2 regions of the Protofrankia sp. BMG5.30 genome follow, and region 2 is predicted to be linked to the other one. Evidence: predicted binding sites of a transcription regulator. Region 2 holds the regulator's gene; the other holds the start of a gene.

Region 1 (6,989 bases), on a different contig from region 2:
TCGTTGCGGCCGCGGCCGGGAACCGAGATCTCGATCTGGGTGTTGTTGCGTTTGACCTCGGCCTCGGCGACCCCGAGCCCGTTGACCCGCTCCCGGATGATGTCGACGGCCTTGTTGACCGCGCCACCGTCGACGCCCTTACCGGGCTCGGTCGACCGGGGCGTGAGGATCACGCTCGTCCCGCCCTGGAGGTCCAGGCCCAGCTTCGGCGTCCACGTGGACGTCAGCGCCATGGAGCCGTAGAGCAACACCACGATGCCGAAGAGGAGCCCGATCCGGGACCAGGCGGGGCTCAAGGCCTTACGCCGTCGCCCTGACCCTCGTGCCAACGGATATCCCTTCGTCACGCGCCGTCGCGCTCATACCACTTCCTGCTGGACTTCCTGCTGGACATGCCCACTGGACCTGCCCGGTGGACGGCCGATCCGGCCACGACCGGTGGAACCGGCGTGGACTGAGACTGATCGTCACAGTGTGGACCTGCCGTCACGGTGGGACGGCGCCGACCACGCCCACGGCCGGATGCCGACCGCACCCAAGGTATCGGCCCAAGGTATCGGAACGACTGTCATGCCGGAGGCGTTCCGATACCACATTTGTAACGCCGATATCCGCATGTTCGTCGAAGCGGACGCCGACCGGCTCCAGTGGGGGCCGGTGCCGGTCGGCCTGCCGTTTACCGCCCTGGCGTCCCTTCCCCGGGATCCTCGGAACCGCTGGCGTCCGGCCGCCGCTGGCCACCGGTTGTCTCCCCGCCGCCGGTCGTGTCGACCTTCTTGGTCGTGTCGACGGGCCCCCGGCCCGTGCCGTGGTCGTCAGCCGCCCCGGCGTCCTCGTCCCGGTGGCCGTCTTCCTCGTCGCCGTCATGGCCACCGTCAGAGCCACCGTCATGATCAATATCATGATCGTCGTGGTGTGCCCCGTCCTCCCCCACCGGGGAGACGACCCGCACGACCGCGGAACGGGTGAACCGGCAGACCACGTCCGGTGCCACCTCCAACAGCACGTCACTGCCCTCGACCTCGACCACCGTGGCGTACAGCCCCGCGGTGGTCACGACCAGCGCCCCCGGCGCGAGCGAGGTCAGGACCTGCTGCTGGGTCCGCTGCCGACGCCGCTGGCTGACGACAAAGAAAACGACGAGCGCCAGCAGCAGGATCAGGGGAAACAACCCGCCGAACCCACCGCCGCCGCCGTTCTGGGCCACATCCTGTGCGACCACGATCACCTGCACGTCCACGTCCTCCCATGTTGTGCGGCCGATGGTACGTACCGGCCGCGGGGCTGCCGGCGCCAGGCCCCGCCGGAGCGCGCCCAGCCGACGCCGACGAAGAGCGGCGAAGGAGCCGCGGCGCCGGGAGAACCGGCGGGCAGCCGCCGCTCTCAGCCGCCGTCGGCCAGGGGCTCAGTCGTCGCTGTCGATGAGGGGAAGCGGAACCTGGGAACGGCCCAGCAGGCCCTCGACCGGGTCGAGGCCGAGGTGGGTGAAGGCGGCCGGGGTCGCGATGCGCCCCCGGGGGGTCCGGGCGAGCAGACCGGCCCGGACCAGGAACGGCTCGGCCACCTCCTCGACCGTGTCCGGCTCCTCCCCCACCGCCACCGCCAGGGTCGCCAGACCCACCGGGCCGCCGTTGAAGCGGCGTACCAGCGCCTCCAGCACCGCCCGGTCCAGCCTGTCCAGACCGAGTGCGTCCACGTCGTAGACGCGCAGGGCGGCCTGGGCGACCTCACGGGTGACGACTCCGTCCGCCCGCACCTCGGCGTAGTCACGCACCCGTCGCAGCAGTCGGTTGGCGATCCGGGGGGTTCCGCGTGACCTGCCGGCGACCTCTGCCGCGCCGTCGCCGGTGATGTGCACACCGAGCAGCGCCGCTGACCGGACCAGCACATCGATCAGCTCGTCGGTGTCGTAGAAGTCCATGTGGGCGGTGAAACCGAACCGGTCGCGCAGCGGCCCGGTGAGCAGACCGGAGCGGGTGGTCGCGCCGACGAGGGTGAACGGGGCGATGTCCAGCGGGATCGCGGTGGCGCCGGGGCCCTTGCCCAGCACGACGTCGACCCGGAAGTCCTCCATCGCGGCGTAGAGCAGCTCCTCGGCCGGGCGCGCGATGCGGTGGATCTCGTCGAGGAAGAGCACCTCGCCCGGGGCCAGCGCGGTGAGGATCGCCACGAGATCCCCCGCCCGTTCGACCGCCGGCCCGCTGGTCATCCGCAGCGGGACCGCCATCTCCCGAGCAATGATCATGGCCAGGCTGGTCTTGCCGAGCCCCGGCGGCCCGGACAGCAGGACGTGGTCGGGCGGACGCGCCCGGGCCCGCGCCCCCTCAAGCATGATCATAAGCTGTTCGCGGACCTTCTGCTGGCCGATGAACTCCGCTAGCGTCCCCGGCCGCAGGCCCGCCTCAAAGGCACGCTCCTGCGGTTCGGCCACCGGCGAGACCAGACCCTCGACGTCCATCCAGCCGCCCTTACCGAGGCCGCAGGGCGGCCAGCGCCCGACGCAGCAGCACGCCTACGGGATCCGGTGTCTCGGCACGGCCGCTGCCCGCCCGGCCGGTGCCGGCGCCGTTGGCCCGTGGGTCACCGGGGCCGTCACGGCCCGCGCGGCTGCCCGGCCCGGCATCGCCGTGGCCGTTGCCGGCCGGGACCGTGGCCAGGGCATCCGCCCCGGTGGTGGCCAGGGGATCGGACAGGGAATCGGCCAGCGCGGCGGCCAGCGCGTCGTCGGCCTCCCGCGCGGTGTAGCCGAGCCCGAGCAGCGCGAGGCGGACCTGCTCGCCGGCGGTGACACCCGTGCCCGCGGCCGGCGCGGCACCGTCACCGCCGGCCCCGCCCACACCCACACCGCCATCCCCCGCGGCCGGCGCCGGTACGGGCGGGCCGAGCCTGTCCCTGAGGTCGAGGACGATGCGCTGCGCGCCCTTGCGACCGATGCCGGGCACCTTCGTCAGAGCCGCGAGATCCTCCGCCGCGACCGCGCGGCGCACGCTGTCCGGACTGTGGACGCCGAGCACGGCCTGGGCGAGCCGGGGGCCGACCCCGGAGGCGCTCTGCAGGGTTTCGAAGACGTCGCGCTCGTCGGCGTCGGCGAAACCGTAGAGAGTCAGCTCGGTCTCCCGGACGACCAGCGTGGTGACCAGCCGTGTCTGCTGCCCGACCCGCAGCCCGGCCAGGGTCGCGGGGGTGCACTGGACGAGCAGCCCGACCCCGCCCACCTCGACCACGGCGGCATCGGGCGACAGGGCGGCAACCGTCCCGGCCACGGACGCGATCACCTGAGGCTCCTGCCGGCGGCCGCGGCAGCCTGCCTGGCGGCCCGCATCCGGGCGAGCGCCGGCCCTCGCGACAGGTGGCACAGCGCAAGGGCCAGGGCGTCGGCGGCGTCGGCCGGGCGTGGCGGGTCGGACAGCCCCAGCAGACGGCTGACCATGAAGGTGACCTGGGCCTTGTCCGCCCGGCCGCTTCCGCTGACCGAGGCCTTCACCTCGCTGGGGGTGTACAGCGCGACCGGCAGGCCACGGCGGGCCGCGCTGACGATCGCCACCGCCCCGGCCTGCGCGGTACCCATGACCGTCCGGACGTTGGCCTGGCTGAACACCCGCTCGACCGCGACCGCGTCGGGGTGGTGACGGTCCAGCCACTCACCGAAGCCGCGTTCGAGTGCCCACAGCCGGGCGGAGACGTCATCGGCGGCGGGCGTACGCAGCACGCCGACCTCGACCAGCGACGTCTGCTGACCCGGCCCGCCGTCGACAACCCCGAGACCGCAGCGGGTAAGCCCCGGATCGACCCCCAGCACCAGCACCGGCACCCTCCACGACCAGCTAGCTCGTCGACTGTCGTCCCGACCGTCCGTCGGACATCGCGACCGCCGGATTACCCGGGACCGCCGGCCACCGGCGGTTCGCCACGATTGTGGCACGTCTGAACGCCTGTTCGAGTGCAGCGACACGCCTACCCGGGCGCCGGCCCGGCAAACATCGCCGGCCGGCCGGGCAGCAGCCCGGCAGACACCCACCGCTGGCGGCCGGCGTCAACTGGCTGTCCGCAACGCCACCCGCGGCCGTCGGCCGGGCACAGATCAGCATATGGTGAGATGACCGGCAATGCCCCGCGAAGATCGCCGGTGCCCCGCCGGACAAGCGGGAGATGCCACCGAAAAGCGCCGGGAATGTGGGAAATGAGGTCCGCAATGGGCTCCGATGCCGCCGCCGGCACCGAGCCGGTCGGGCTGACCGAGCCGACCAGGCCGACCGGGCTGACCGCCGGGCCGGCGGCCGAACACGGCGACGGACAGGTGCCGCGTGCGCGCCGGTCGGACCAGACGCGCCACGTCCGCCTCGATGCCGGTGACGTGGAGCTGTCCGGGCTGCTGGCCGAGCCTGACGGCCCGCCGCGGGCCGTCATCGTCGGCCTGCCCGGTGGGGGGCTGCGCGCGTCCTACTTCCACGGCCGGGCGCATCCGGACCTGTCCCTACTGACCCTCGGCACGGCCCTCGGGTTCAGTGTGCTGGCGCTGGACCGGCCCGGCTACGGCGCGTCGGCGGGGCTGAAGGCCACCCACCAGACGCTGGCCGCGCAGACCGCCGCCACCTGGCGGGCGCTGGAGACGTTCACGGCATCCCACGCCGCGGGGGCGGGCCTGTTCCTGATCGGCCACTCGTTCGGCACGATGCTGTCGGTGTCGCTCGCCGCGGACGAACGCGGCGAGCGCCTGCTCGGTCTCGACGTCTCCGGGGTGGGAGCCCGGTACCGTGACGGTCTGTGGCCGCCGCGGATCCCCGCTGACAGCAGCGTCGCCGAGATCCACCGGGAGCATGCCCTCGCGGCCCGCAAGCTGTTCTGGGGGCCGGAGTCCCTGTACCCGCCCGGCACGTTCGTCCTGGGGACGGTACCGACAGCCGGCGTGCCGGCCGGCGAGGCATCCGATGCCGCGAAGTGGCCGCAGAAGCTGCCCCTGCTGGGTCCGCGGGTGCGGGTGCCGGTCCGTTGGACGCTTGCCGACCACGAGTCCTGGTGGCACCTTGACGAGGCGACGGAGACCGAACTGCGGGCCGCTTTCAGCGCCGCGCCGCGCTTCGAGCTGGTCCGGCAGCGCGGCGCGGGCCACAACATCAGCCTGGGGTGGGCGGCCCGCTCCTACCACCTGCGGGCGCTGTCCTTCGCCGAGGAGTGCATCCGCGACCGGAACACGGGCTGACCCCCGTCCCGAGCTGACCCCCGTCCCGAAACGACGAACGCCTCAGAACGACACACGCCTCGAAACGGGGCACATACCCACCACGCGAACAACACCGGTCCGTACGGCGGCACCAGAAGTCACGGTAACGCCGACGGCGCCAGGGAGCCGGTCAGGAGCCGGTCAGGCCGAGACCAGCTCCATGATCTCGTCGGAGATGTCGGCGTTGAACCAGACGTTCTGGACGTCGTCGAGATCCTCGAGTGCCTCGACGAGCTTGAGGACCTTGCGGGCGGCCTCCTCGTCCAACGGCACGCTGACGCTGGGCAGCCAGGACAGGTCCGCCGAGGCCACCGTGAGCCCCGCGTCGGTGGCCGCGACGCGCACCGCGTTGAGGTCCGTGGCCTCCGAGACGACCTCGAACGCGTCGCCGAGGTCGTTGACCTCCTCCGCGCCGGCGTCGAGCACCGCGGTCAGGACGTCGTCCTCACCGAGCTCGGGGGTCTTCGTGACGAGGACGACGCCCTTGCGGTTGAACAGGTAGGACACCGACCCTGGATCGGCGACGCTGCCGCCGTTGCGGGTGATGGCCACCCGGACGTCCGAGGCGGCCCGGTTGCGGTTGTCGGTCAGGCACTCGACCAGCACGGCCACCCCGTTCGGCGCGTACGCCTCGTAGGTGATCTCCTCATAGCTGGCCCCGCCGGCGAGCTCGCCCGACCCCCGCTTCACGGCGCGGTCGATGTTGTCGTTCGGTACCGACTGCGACTTCGCCTTGGCAATGGCGTCCGCGAGCGTCGGGTTCCCGGCCGGGTCCCCGCCACCGGTCTTGGCCGCCACCTCGACCGTCTTGATCAGCTTCGCGAACAGCTTGCCGCGGCGCGCGTCGATGACGGCCTTCTTGTGCTTGGTGGTCGCCCACTTGGAGTGACCGCTCATGCCGTGCCCCTCACCTGTCCCCGCTCCTGTCTGCCACCTGTGCCCTGCATGGATACACCCTGTGCCGATATGCCCCGTACGCCCTGCACACCCTGTGTGCCCCGTACGGCCCGCATGCCTCGCGCATCCTCCACCATGCCGACGAACAGTTCGTGTATCCGCCCGTCGCCGGTGAGCTCCGGATGGAACGCGGTCGCCAGTACGCCCGCCTGGCGGACCGCGACAATCCTGTCACCGACCCTACCGAGCACCTCGACCTCGTCCCCGATCTTCTCCACCCAGGGTGCCCGGATGAAGACCGCCCGGACCGGGCCGCCGGCGACACCGGTGATGTCGATCTCCGCCTCGAACGAGTCGACCTGGCGGCCGAACGCGTTGCGCCGCACAACCACGTCCAGCCCGCCCAGCAGCGGCTGGCCGGGCCTGCCGTCCAGGACGTCCCTGGCCAGCAGGATCATGCCCGCGCACGACCCGAACACCGGCAGCCCGGCCGCGATCGCGTCCCGCAGCGGCTCCAGCAGCTCGAACACCCGCAGCAGCCGGCCGATCGTGGTGGACTCGCCGCCGGGCAGCACCAGCCCGTCGAGGGCGCCCAGATCGGACGGCCGGCGCACCTCGACAACCTGGACGCCGAGCGCGGCCAGCGCCCGGGAATGCTCGCGGACGTCACCCTGCAGAGCCAGCACGCCCAGCCGCGCCGCGCCGGTCCTCGCCTGTGCCGGAGGCGTCCAGGGGCCGCTCACCATCCGCGGTCGGCGAAGCGGTCCGCGGGCGCGAGATCGCTGACGTTGATGCCGACCATCGCCTCGCCGAGGCCGCGGGAGACCTTCGCGATGACGTCGGGGTGGGCGTACATGGTGGTGGCCTCGAC
Region 2 (8,160 bases):
GCGCTCCCGGTGGCAGCGCACGTCCGTGCATGAGCTGTTCCACCTCGATCGCGAAACCGGGCCGGGTCAGCTGGTCGGCGGTCACGTTGACCCACAGCCGGGGTGGGCGGATCGCGGTTCCCGCGGCCATTTCGTGCCATGTCCGGGCCTCGGCCACGGCGGTGCGTAACACCCAGCGGCCGACCTGGTCGGACAGGCCCGCGGCCGCGGCGGCCGGCATGAACTGCGACGGGTTCATCAGCCCCCGGTCGGGATGGTGCCAGCGCAGGAAGGCCTCCATCCCGGGAACCGACCCGGTGCGCAGGTCGACCTCGGGCTGGTAGTGCAGTTGTAACGACCCGTCGTCGAACGCGGCACACAGGGCCGGGACGAGGTTCAACTCGATCGCGGTCACACATGTCTCCAGACGACGGGTGTCTCCAGACGACGGGAAGAACGGGCCACGGACCCGCCGCACGTTCAGGCCGGGTTGACCATGCCCGCCACCTGCTCGACGTCGGGACGGTCMAGCCAAATTATGCGAGGATCGCRCCGAAACCACGACCTTTGTCTACGTGCCAGTCGGCGCGTCGCGGCAATTGTCGCGAGCCGGGCCGACTCGGCCGAATCGAGCGCGCCGTCGAGCCAGGCGAGAACCTGGGCGTAGCCCAGCGCCCGGGAGGCGGTGGGGCCGTCCCGCAGGCCCATGCTGACGAGGGCGTGGACCTCCTCGATCATGCCGGCGGCCCACATGCCGGCCACCCGGTCGGCGATCCTCGCGTCGAGTTGAGGATGGTCGATGCCGATCTGGACCGCGTCGTAGACCGAGCGGTGTTCCGGCAGGGAGGCGGTGAAGCTGCCGGTGAGCTCCACCACCTCCAGCGCGCGCACGATACGGCGGCCGTTGCCGGGCAGGATGGCGGCGGCCGCCGCCGGTGCCCGCGCGGCGAGATCGGCGTGCAGCGCGGCCGGGCCCCGCTCGGACAGCTCTCGCTCCAGCCGCCCCCGCACGGCCGGGTCGGTGCCGGGGAAGGCGAGGTCGTCGAGGACGGCCCGGACGTAGAGCCCGGAGCCGCCCACGAGCACCGGCGTGCGGCCGGCGGCCAGCAGACCGTCGACGACCTGTCGGGCCAGCGCCTGGTAGGACGCCACGTCGGCGGCGCGGGTGACGTCCCAGACATCGAGCAGGTGGTGGGGGACACCGCCGCGTTCCGCCGGCGGCACCTTGGCGGTACCGATGTTCATCCCGCGGTAGAGCTGCATGGAGTCGGCGTTGACGATCTCACCGTCCAGCTCGGTGGCCAGCGCGATCGCCAGGTCGCTCTTGCCGGCCGCTGTCGGCCCCACGACAGCCACGACCCGACCGGTGCGGTGCCGGTCGACACCTGTGCCCATGCTCCCTCCCGGGAGGATCAGACCCGGCGAAGGACCGCGACGATCCGGCCGAGGATCGTCGCGCTGTCACCCGGAATGTCAGCATAGGCCGGATTCTGCGGCTCGAGCCAGACGTGGCCGTCACGACGGCGCAGTGTCTTGACCGTCGCCTCGCCGTCGATCATCGCGGCGACGATCTCGCCGTTGTCCGCGACCGGCTGCTGGCGGACGACCACCCAGTCGCCGTCACAGATCGCGGCGTTGACCATGGAGTCCCCGACGACCCGCAGGGTGAACAGGGTGCCCTCGCCCACGATCTCGCGGGGGAGCGGGAAGACCTCCTCGACCGCCTGCTCGGCGAGGATCGGCCCACCCGCGGCGATGCGGCCGAGGACCGGCACGTAGRCCGCCTGTGCGGGGCCGTCCGTCGACGAACCCGCCGTGAGTGTACCGACGCCGGGGGCCTGGCGTGCCACGGGGCGTACCGGTGCCTGTGCGGAGAGGACCTCCATGGCCCGGGGGCGGTGCGGGTCACGGCGCAGGAAGCCCTTCTCCTCCAGCGTCTTCAGCTGGTGCGCGACGCTGGACGTGCTCGTGAGCCCCACCGCATCGCCGATTTCCCGCACGCTCGGCGGGTAGCCTCGGCGCTCGACAGCGTCGCGGATCACCTCAAGCACCTTGCGTTGGCGGGGGGTCAGGCCCGCGGCGTCCGCCGGCCCGTCCGGCAGGTCGCGCACGGAGCCGCGGGGGGGCCGGCCACGGCGGGTGCGGTTGTCGTCGGTGGTCATCCCTGCCGTACTCCTTCGTTGTCGGTCATGGCAGACTTACGCTCCCGGCATATCCGACGTTTTGCCGTGAACCGGAGCYGCGGCCACGACCTGGATCTGACCTGGATCTGACCTGAATCTGATCGCTACGACCGTAACCGTCGCGGCCGGATATCTCAAACGTCTGTTCGAGCGTGTCACGACGATTCCGTCGGGGCCGTGCAGTAMAAACTCGACCAGGCGTTCGATCGAACGGATGTTCTTTGATCATGTTGTTGGAAGTGGTACGTGCTGGTGGAAGTTGGGGAGGTGGACGATGCGGGCGTCGGCTGAGCCTCCGTTGCGGCTGACCGGGCGGGGCCGGGTTGTCCTGGTTGTCCTGGTTATGCTGGTGTCCTGCCTGGTGCTGTCCGTGGCCCGGGTGACGTCGTCGGCCGCGCCGACCGGGGACGACCGGCCGGCGCGCGTCCATGTGGTCCGGTCCGGGGAGACGTTGTGGGGCATCGCCCGCGGGCTGGCTCCCGACGGTGACACCCGGGTGGCCGTGGCCCGTCTGGCCGGCCTCAATCGGCTGGAGACGACCGATCTCGTCCCCGGCCAGACGCTCCGCCTGCCGTGACAGGTCCTCGTGACGGGTCTGTCATGACGGGTTCGCTGTGACGGATTTGTCAGGAGGCTCCACACACTGGCCAGCTTGCCAGGTCGTAGTGTCCGGTCCTAGTGTTGACCACAACATCTTGTAGTTGCATGGCTGTGAGTTGACAAGATCTTGGGGGTTGTGCGTGCGGTGTCCGTTCTGTCGACACCCCGACAGCAAGGTCGTCGACAGTCGGGAGGCTGAGGAGGGCGCCGCGATCCGTCGCCGCCGGTCGTGCCCGTCCTGCGGCCGTCGTTTCACGACGATCGAAGAGGCGTCACTGCGGGTCATCAAGCGCAGCGGTGTCACCGAGCCGTTCAGCCGCGGGAAGGTGATCGCCGGCGTGCGGCGGGCATGCCAGGGGCGACCGGTCCAGGCGGACGCGCTGGCCCGGCTCGCCCAGCTGGTCGAGGACACGTTGCGTGCCTCGGGGGCTGCCGAGGTCRCCTCGGACGAGATCGGCCGAACGATCCTCGGACCGCTGCGGGAGCTCGACGAGGTCGCCTACCTGCGGTTCGCCTCGGTGTACCTGTCCTTCGAGTCGCTGGAGGACTTCGAGGCGGYGATCGCCGATCTGCGCGGGCGGGCCGACCGGTCGCCGTCGTAGCCACRCACCCCGACACGACAGACAGCTGGTGAGGAACACCATCCGACCGACGCCAGACGAGGAGCGCCATGACCGACAACCGTGGCACGAAAGCCAGCAAGACCGCCACCAAGGCCGCCCCCAGGGCCACCGGCCTGAAGGTGCGACGCGTCAACACCTCGCCGGGTGTCCACCCTTATGACGAGGTCACCTGGGAGCTGCGGGACGTCGTCATGACCAACTGGCGCGACGGCTCGGTCAACTTCGAGCAGCGCGGGGTGGAGTTCCCCGACTTCTGGTCGGTGAACGCCACGAACATCGTCACGAGCAAGTACTTCCGGGGCGCGCTCGGCAGCTCCGCCCGCGAGCGGTCCCTGCGTCAGCTCATCGACCGGGTCGTGCGCGCCTACGGCGCGGCCGGCACCGAGCACGGGTACTTCGCCTCGCCGGCGGACGCCGAGATCTTCGAGCACGAACTGACCTGGATGCTGCTGCACCAGGTGTTCAGCTTCAACAGCCCGGTGTGGTTCAACGTCGGCACGTCCGCGCCGCAGCAGGTCTCGGCCTGCTTCATCCTCTCGGTCGACGACACGATGGAGTCGATCCTCAACTGGTACCGGGAGGAGGGGCTGATCTTCAAGGGCGGGTCGGGCGCCGGGCTGAACCTGTCGCGTATCCGATCGTCCAAGGAGCTGCTGTCCTCGGGCGGTACCGCCTCGGGCCCGGTGAGCTTCATGCGCGGGGCCGACGCCTCGGCCGGCACGATCAAGTCGGGCGGCGCGACCCGACGGGCCGCGAAGATGGTCGTACTCGATGTTGATCATCCGGACATCGTTGACTTTGTCGAGACCAAGTCCCGTGAGGAAAGCAAGATCCGTGCGTTGCGGGACGCCGGCTTCGACATGGACCTCGGCGGCCGTGACATCGTCTCGGTGCAGTATCAGAACGCCAACAACTCCGTCCGGGTGACGGACGAGTTCATGCGGGCCGTCATCGACGACGCCGACTTCAACCTGCGGGCCAGGCTCGACGGGCGCACGGTCGAGACCATCTCGGCCCAGTCGCTGTTCCGCACCATCGCCCAGGCGGCCTGGGACTGCGCGGACCCCGGGATCCAGTACGACGACACGATCAACGACTGGCACACCTGCCCGGAGTCCGGTCGGATCAGCGCCAGCAACCCCTGCAGCGAATACGTGCATCTGGACAACTCCAGCTGCAACCTGGCGTCGCTCAACCTGATGAAGTTTCTGCGCAAGGACCTCAGTTTCGACGCCGACGCGTTCGTGGCGGCCGTTGAACTGATCATCACCGCGATGGACATCTCGATATGCTTCGCGGACTTCCCGACACCGGAGATCACCCGGGTGTCCCGGATGTTCCGCCAGCTCGGCATCGGCTACGCCAACCTCGGCGCGCTGCTGATGGCCACCGGCCGCGCATACGACTCCGAGGGCGGCCGGGCCATGGGCGCGGCCATCACGTCGCTGATGACCGCGACGGCCTACCGCCGTTCGGCGGAGATCGCGGCGGCGCTCGGGGCCTACGACGGCTTCGCGCGCAACACCGACGCCCACCGCCGGGTGATCCGCAAGCATGCCGCCGCCACCGACGCCGTCCGCACGGTCGGGACCGACGACGCCCGCGTGCTCGCCGTCGCCGCCCGCGAGTGGGAGCGTGCCCAGAGCGTCGGGGAGAAGCACGGCTGGCGCAACGCCCAGGTCAGCCTGCTCGCCCCGACCGGCACGATCGGCCTGGCGATGGACTGCGACACCACCGGCATCGAGCCCGACCTCGCGCTGGTGAAGATGAAGAAGATGGTCGGCGGCTCCAGCATGCGGATCGTCAACCAGACGGTTCCCGCCGCGCTGCGCGCTCTCGGCTACGCCGAGGAGACCATCGAGGCGATCGTCGAGTACATCGCCGAGCACGGCCACGTCATCGACGCTCCCGGCCTGCGCCGCGAGCACTACGAGGTCTTCGACTGCGCGATCGGGGAGCGGGCCATCACCCCGATGGGGCACATCCGGATGATGGCGGCGGTCCAGCCGTTCCTGTCCGGCGCCATCTCCAAGACCGTCAACATGCCCACGTCGGCCACGGTCGAGGAGGTCGAGCAGATCTACCTGGAAGGGTGGCGGCTCGGCCTGAAGGCACTGGCGATCTACCGGGACAACTGCAAGGTCGGCCAGCCGCTGTCGGACCTGCGCGGCGCGAAGCGGTCCGCGAGCGGGGGCGCGGGCGAGCAGACGGCCGCGCAGCCCGCTGCCGCGCCGTCCGGTGAGCACCGCCCGGTCCGGCGCCGGCTGCCGAAGATCCGCCAGTCGCAGACGGTCTCCTTCACCGTGGGTGGCGCCGAGGGGTACCTGACCGCCGGGTCGTATCCCGACGACGGGCTCGGCGAGGTCTTCATCAAGATGTCGAAGCAGGGCTCGACCCTCTCCGGCGTGATGGACGCGTTCGCCATCGCGGTCTCGATCGCGCTCCAGCACGGCGTCCCGTTGGAGACCTACGTCCGCAAGTTCATCAACATGCGCTTCGAGCCGGCCGGCATGACCGACGACCCGGACGTGCGGATCGCCCAGTCGGTGATGGACTACCTCTTCCGCCGCCTCGCCCTGGACTACCTCCCCGAACAGACCCGCGCGGAGCTCGGCGTCCTCAGCGCGCAGGAGCGGGCCCGCCAGCTCACCGGCCAGCACGGGGGAACCGGCCCGGCGGACGCGGTCGAGACAGCCGACCCGGAGGTGGCCGAGGTGGCCGGGCCCGACGTGGCCGGGGCAGCGGTTGATGCCGGGGCCGTCCACACCCACCAGGTGGGCCTGCCCACGACGCTGGAGGTGCGGGGCGCGATGCCGCGCAGTGTCCCACCGGGTGAGGCGCTGTCGGCCCAGAACGTGGTGGACGCGCCACTGTGCTTCACCTGTGGGGTCACCATGCGTCCCGCGGGCAGTTGCTACGTGTGCGAACAGTGCGGTTCCACCAGCGGCTGCAGCTGATCGCTCGGGCCGGTTGACCCGGCGCGGCGGCCGGTCAGCCGCCGCGCCGGGTCAGGTGCTCTCCGTCGTCCGCGCCCGTGCGGGCGGACGGCAGGTGGTGAGCGGCTTTCCGGCCGTCGAGCAGGTCCAGGAGCAGGGCCGCCGTCCACGAGAAGTGGTTGCTGCCCACCCCGGTGCCGTCGAACGGCGAGTAGTACTCGTACAGGCCCTCGGATCCCGCGATCATCGAGATCGTGCCGGCGCGCAGCCGTTCGGCGAGGTCGCCGCGGCCGGCGCGGTCGAGCCCGTCGGCGAGCAGCCAGTTCATGTTCACCCAGACCGGGCCCTGCCAGTAGCAGCGGGGCTGGAAGTCGGGATCGTCGGTGGGGGTGCTGGCGATGCCGTGGGCCGGCCAGAACCGCCGCGCGGTCATCCGGCTGACAAGGTCCTCGACGCTGTCAGGGGGCACGACACCGGCATACAGGGCGAGGAAGCCGGCGACCGTGGGTCTGCTGATCAGCCGGCCGGAACGCGCGTCCCGGCTCCAGTACATGCCGTCGGCGAACAGGGTGGGCAACGCTGCCCTGGTCCGGCGGGCCGAGCGCAGCAGCTGGTTGGGCAGCTGTTCGCCGATGTCGGCGGCGATGTCGCGCAGGTGGTCGTTCGCGCGGGCGAGAATCGCGTTGAAGGCGACGTCCTGTACCAGCGGGACGCGGGAGGCGCGGATCCGGCTGAAGTCGTAACGGGCGTCGCGTAGCTCCCCGACCAGGTGGTAGAGGGTGAACAGGTCGGTGGCGGACAGCCGCTGGTCGGACGGGACCTCCTTGTTGTCCCGCCGCAGGGCGTCGAGCGCGCCGTCCCCGTTGAGCCGGCGGATGAGCTTCAGGGGGATGGGGGCTGCCCTGCGAGTGAGCTCCATCCAGGCGGGGGTGTTGTCCATCCCCGACTCCCACGAGTGGACCAGGGTGACCAGCCCGGTGTCGTCGGGGTCACGTTCGCGGTACAGCCAGCAGTGGTAGCGCAGCAGACCCGGGTAGATCGCCCGGTAGAACTCGCGGCGCCGGGCCGGGTCGAACACCTCGCCGACGCGGACGACGGCCTCAGCGATCATCGGCGGCTGGGTGACGCCGGTCGTCTGCACATGCTCCGGGCCGCCGTCGACGAGATCGGAGCGCCACCGGTCGGGCCCGGCGTGGTAGCTGCCGGAGCCGGAGAAGATGACGTGCGGAATCATCCCGTTGGGCCACTGGCCGTGCAGCAGCGAGAGGATTTCCCGGCTGGCCCGTTCGGGGTCGATGTGCCGTAGCCCGATGGCGATGAAGCAACTGTCCCACAACCACTGGTGCGGGTAGAGCGTCGGAGACGGTCGGGTCGCCCCACCCAGATCGTTGTCCCGCAGTACCTCGATCGCGGACGTTCGGAGTTCGGTGAGCACCTCGGACGGCAGAGCCGACGATGACATCGTGTGAGGGTACCGGGGCCGGTGGCGGGCAGCGCCGGAAGCTCGTGACACTCTCGTGATCTCACGTACTCTCGGTGACGATTGTTACGGTCCGTCCGCATTATTGTGGCTGTGTTGACGGAAAGTTGGGACTAGTCTCGTTCTCGACGGCGCGGACGTGGAGAACTGAAGAGATAATTAGTTATTCGTGACACACCGGCTGATCCGCGGAGTAGTCTTCGCGACAGCGGGTGCGGCGTCCCGAGGGTGAGGGTCTACACTGCTTCGTAGACCCGGCGATCGCTTACGTCCGGTTGTGTCTGAACGCGGAATGGGAGAGACGCCCCCAGGCGTTGCCCATACGTGCAAGCACCAAGACCCGCCACCCGCACCGACCT

What was found. Region 2 encodes LexA, which represses DNA repair genes until DNA is damaged. Its sites were predicted from a motif close to CGAACNNNNGTTCG; they were not measured.
Region 1: a site for LexA is predicted at 3,926-3,939, ahead of ruvC (crossover junction endodeoxyribonuclease RuvC). Genes of this name have one in related genera too.

Annotation. Positions count from the first base shown of each region.
Region 1 covers NZ_MOME01000022.1:50,721-57,709, reverse strand. Annotated here, with positions in the region: gene secD (protein translocase subunit SecD) at 1-329, opposite strand, end outside; gene yajC (preprotein translocase subunit YajC) at 677-1,234, opposite strand; gene ruvB (Holliday junction branch migration DNA helicase RuvB) at 1,406-2,458, opposite strand; gene ruvA (Holliday junction branch migration protein RuvA) at 2,469-3,275, opposite strand; gene ruvC (crossover junction endodeoxyribonuclease RuvC) at 3,272-3,805, opposite strand; gene BL254_RS13845 (alpha/beta hydrolase) at 4,193-5,200, shown strand; gene BL254_RS13840 (YebC/PmpR family DNA-binding transcriptional regulator) at 5,363-6,118, opposite strand; partial or broken gene pdxT (pyridoxal 5'-phosphate synthase glutaminase subunit PdxT) at 6,220-6,864, opposite strand; gene pdxS (pyridoxal 5'-phosphate synthase lyase subunit PdxS) at 6,858-6,989, opposite strand, start outside.
Region 2 covers NZ_MOME01000011.1:95,942-104,101, reverse strand. Annotated here, with positions in the region: gene BL254_RS07195 (EAL domain-containing protein) at 1-394, opposite strand, end outside; gene miaA (tRNA (adenosine(37)-N6)-dimethylallyltransferase MiaA) at 460-1,374, opposite strand; gene lexA (transcriptional repressor LexA) at 1,392-2,141, opposite strand; gene BL254_RS07180 (LysM peptidoglycan-binding domain-containing protein) at 2,437-2,739, shown strand; gene nrdR (transcriptional regulator NrdR) at 2,903-3,364, shown strand; gene BL254_RS07170 (vitamin B12-dependent ribonucleotide reductase) at 3,433-6,342, shown strand; gene BL254_RS07165 (amylo-alpha-1,6-glucosidase) at 6,377-7,783, opposite strand.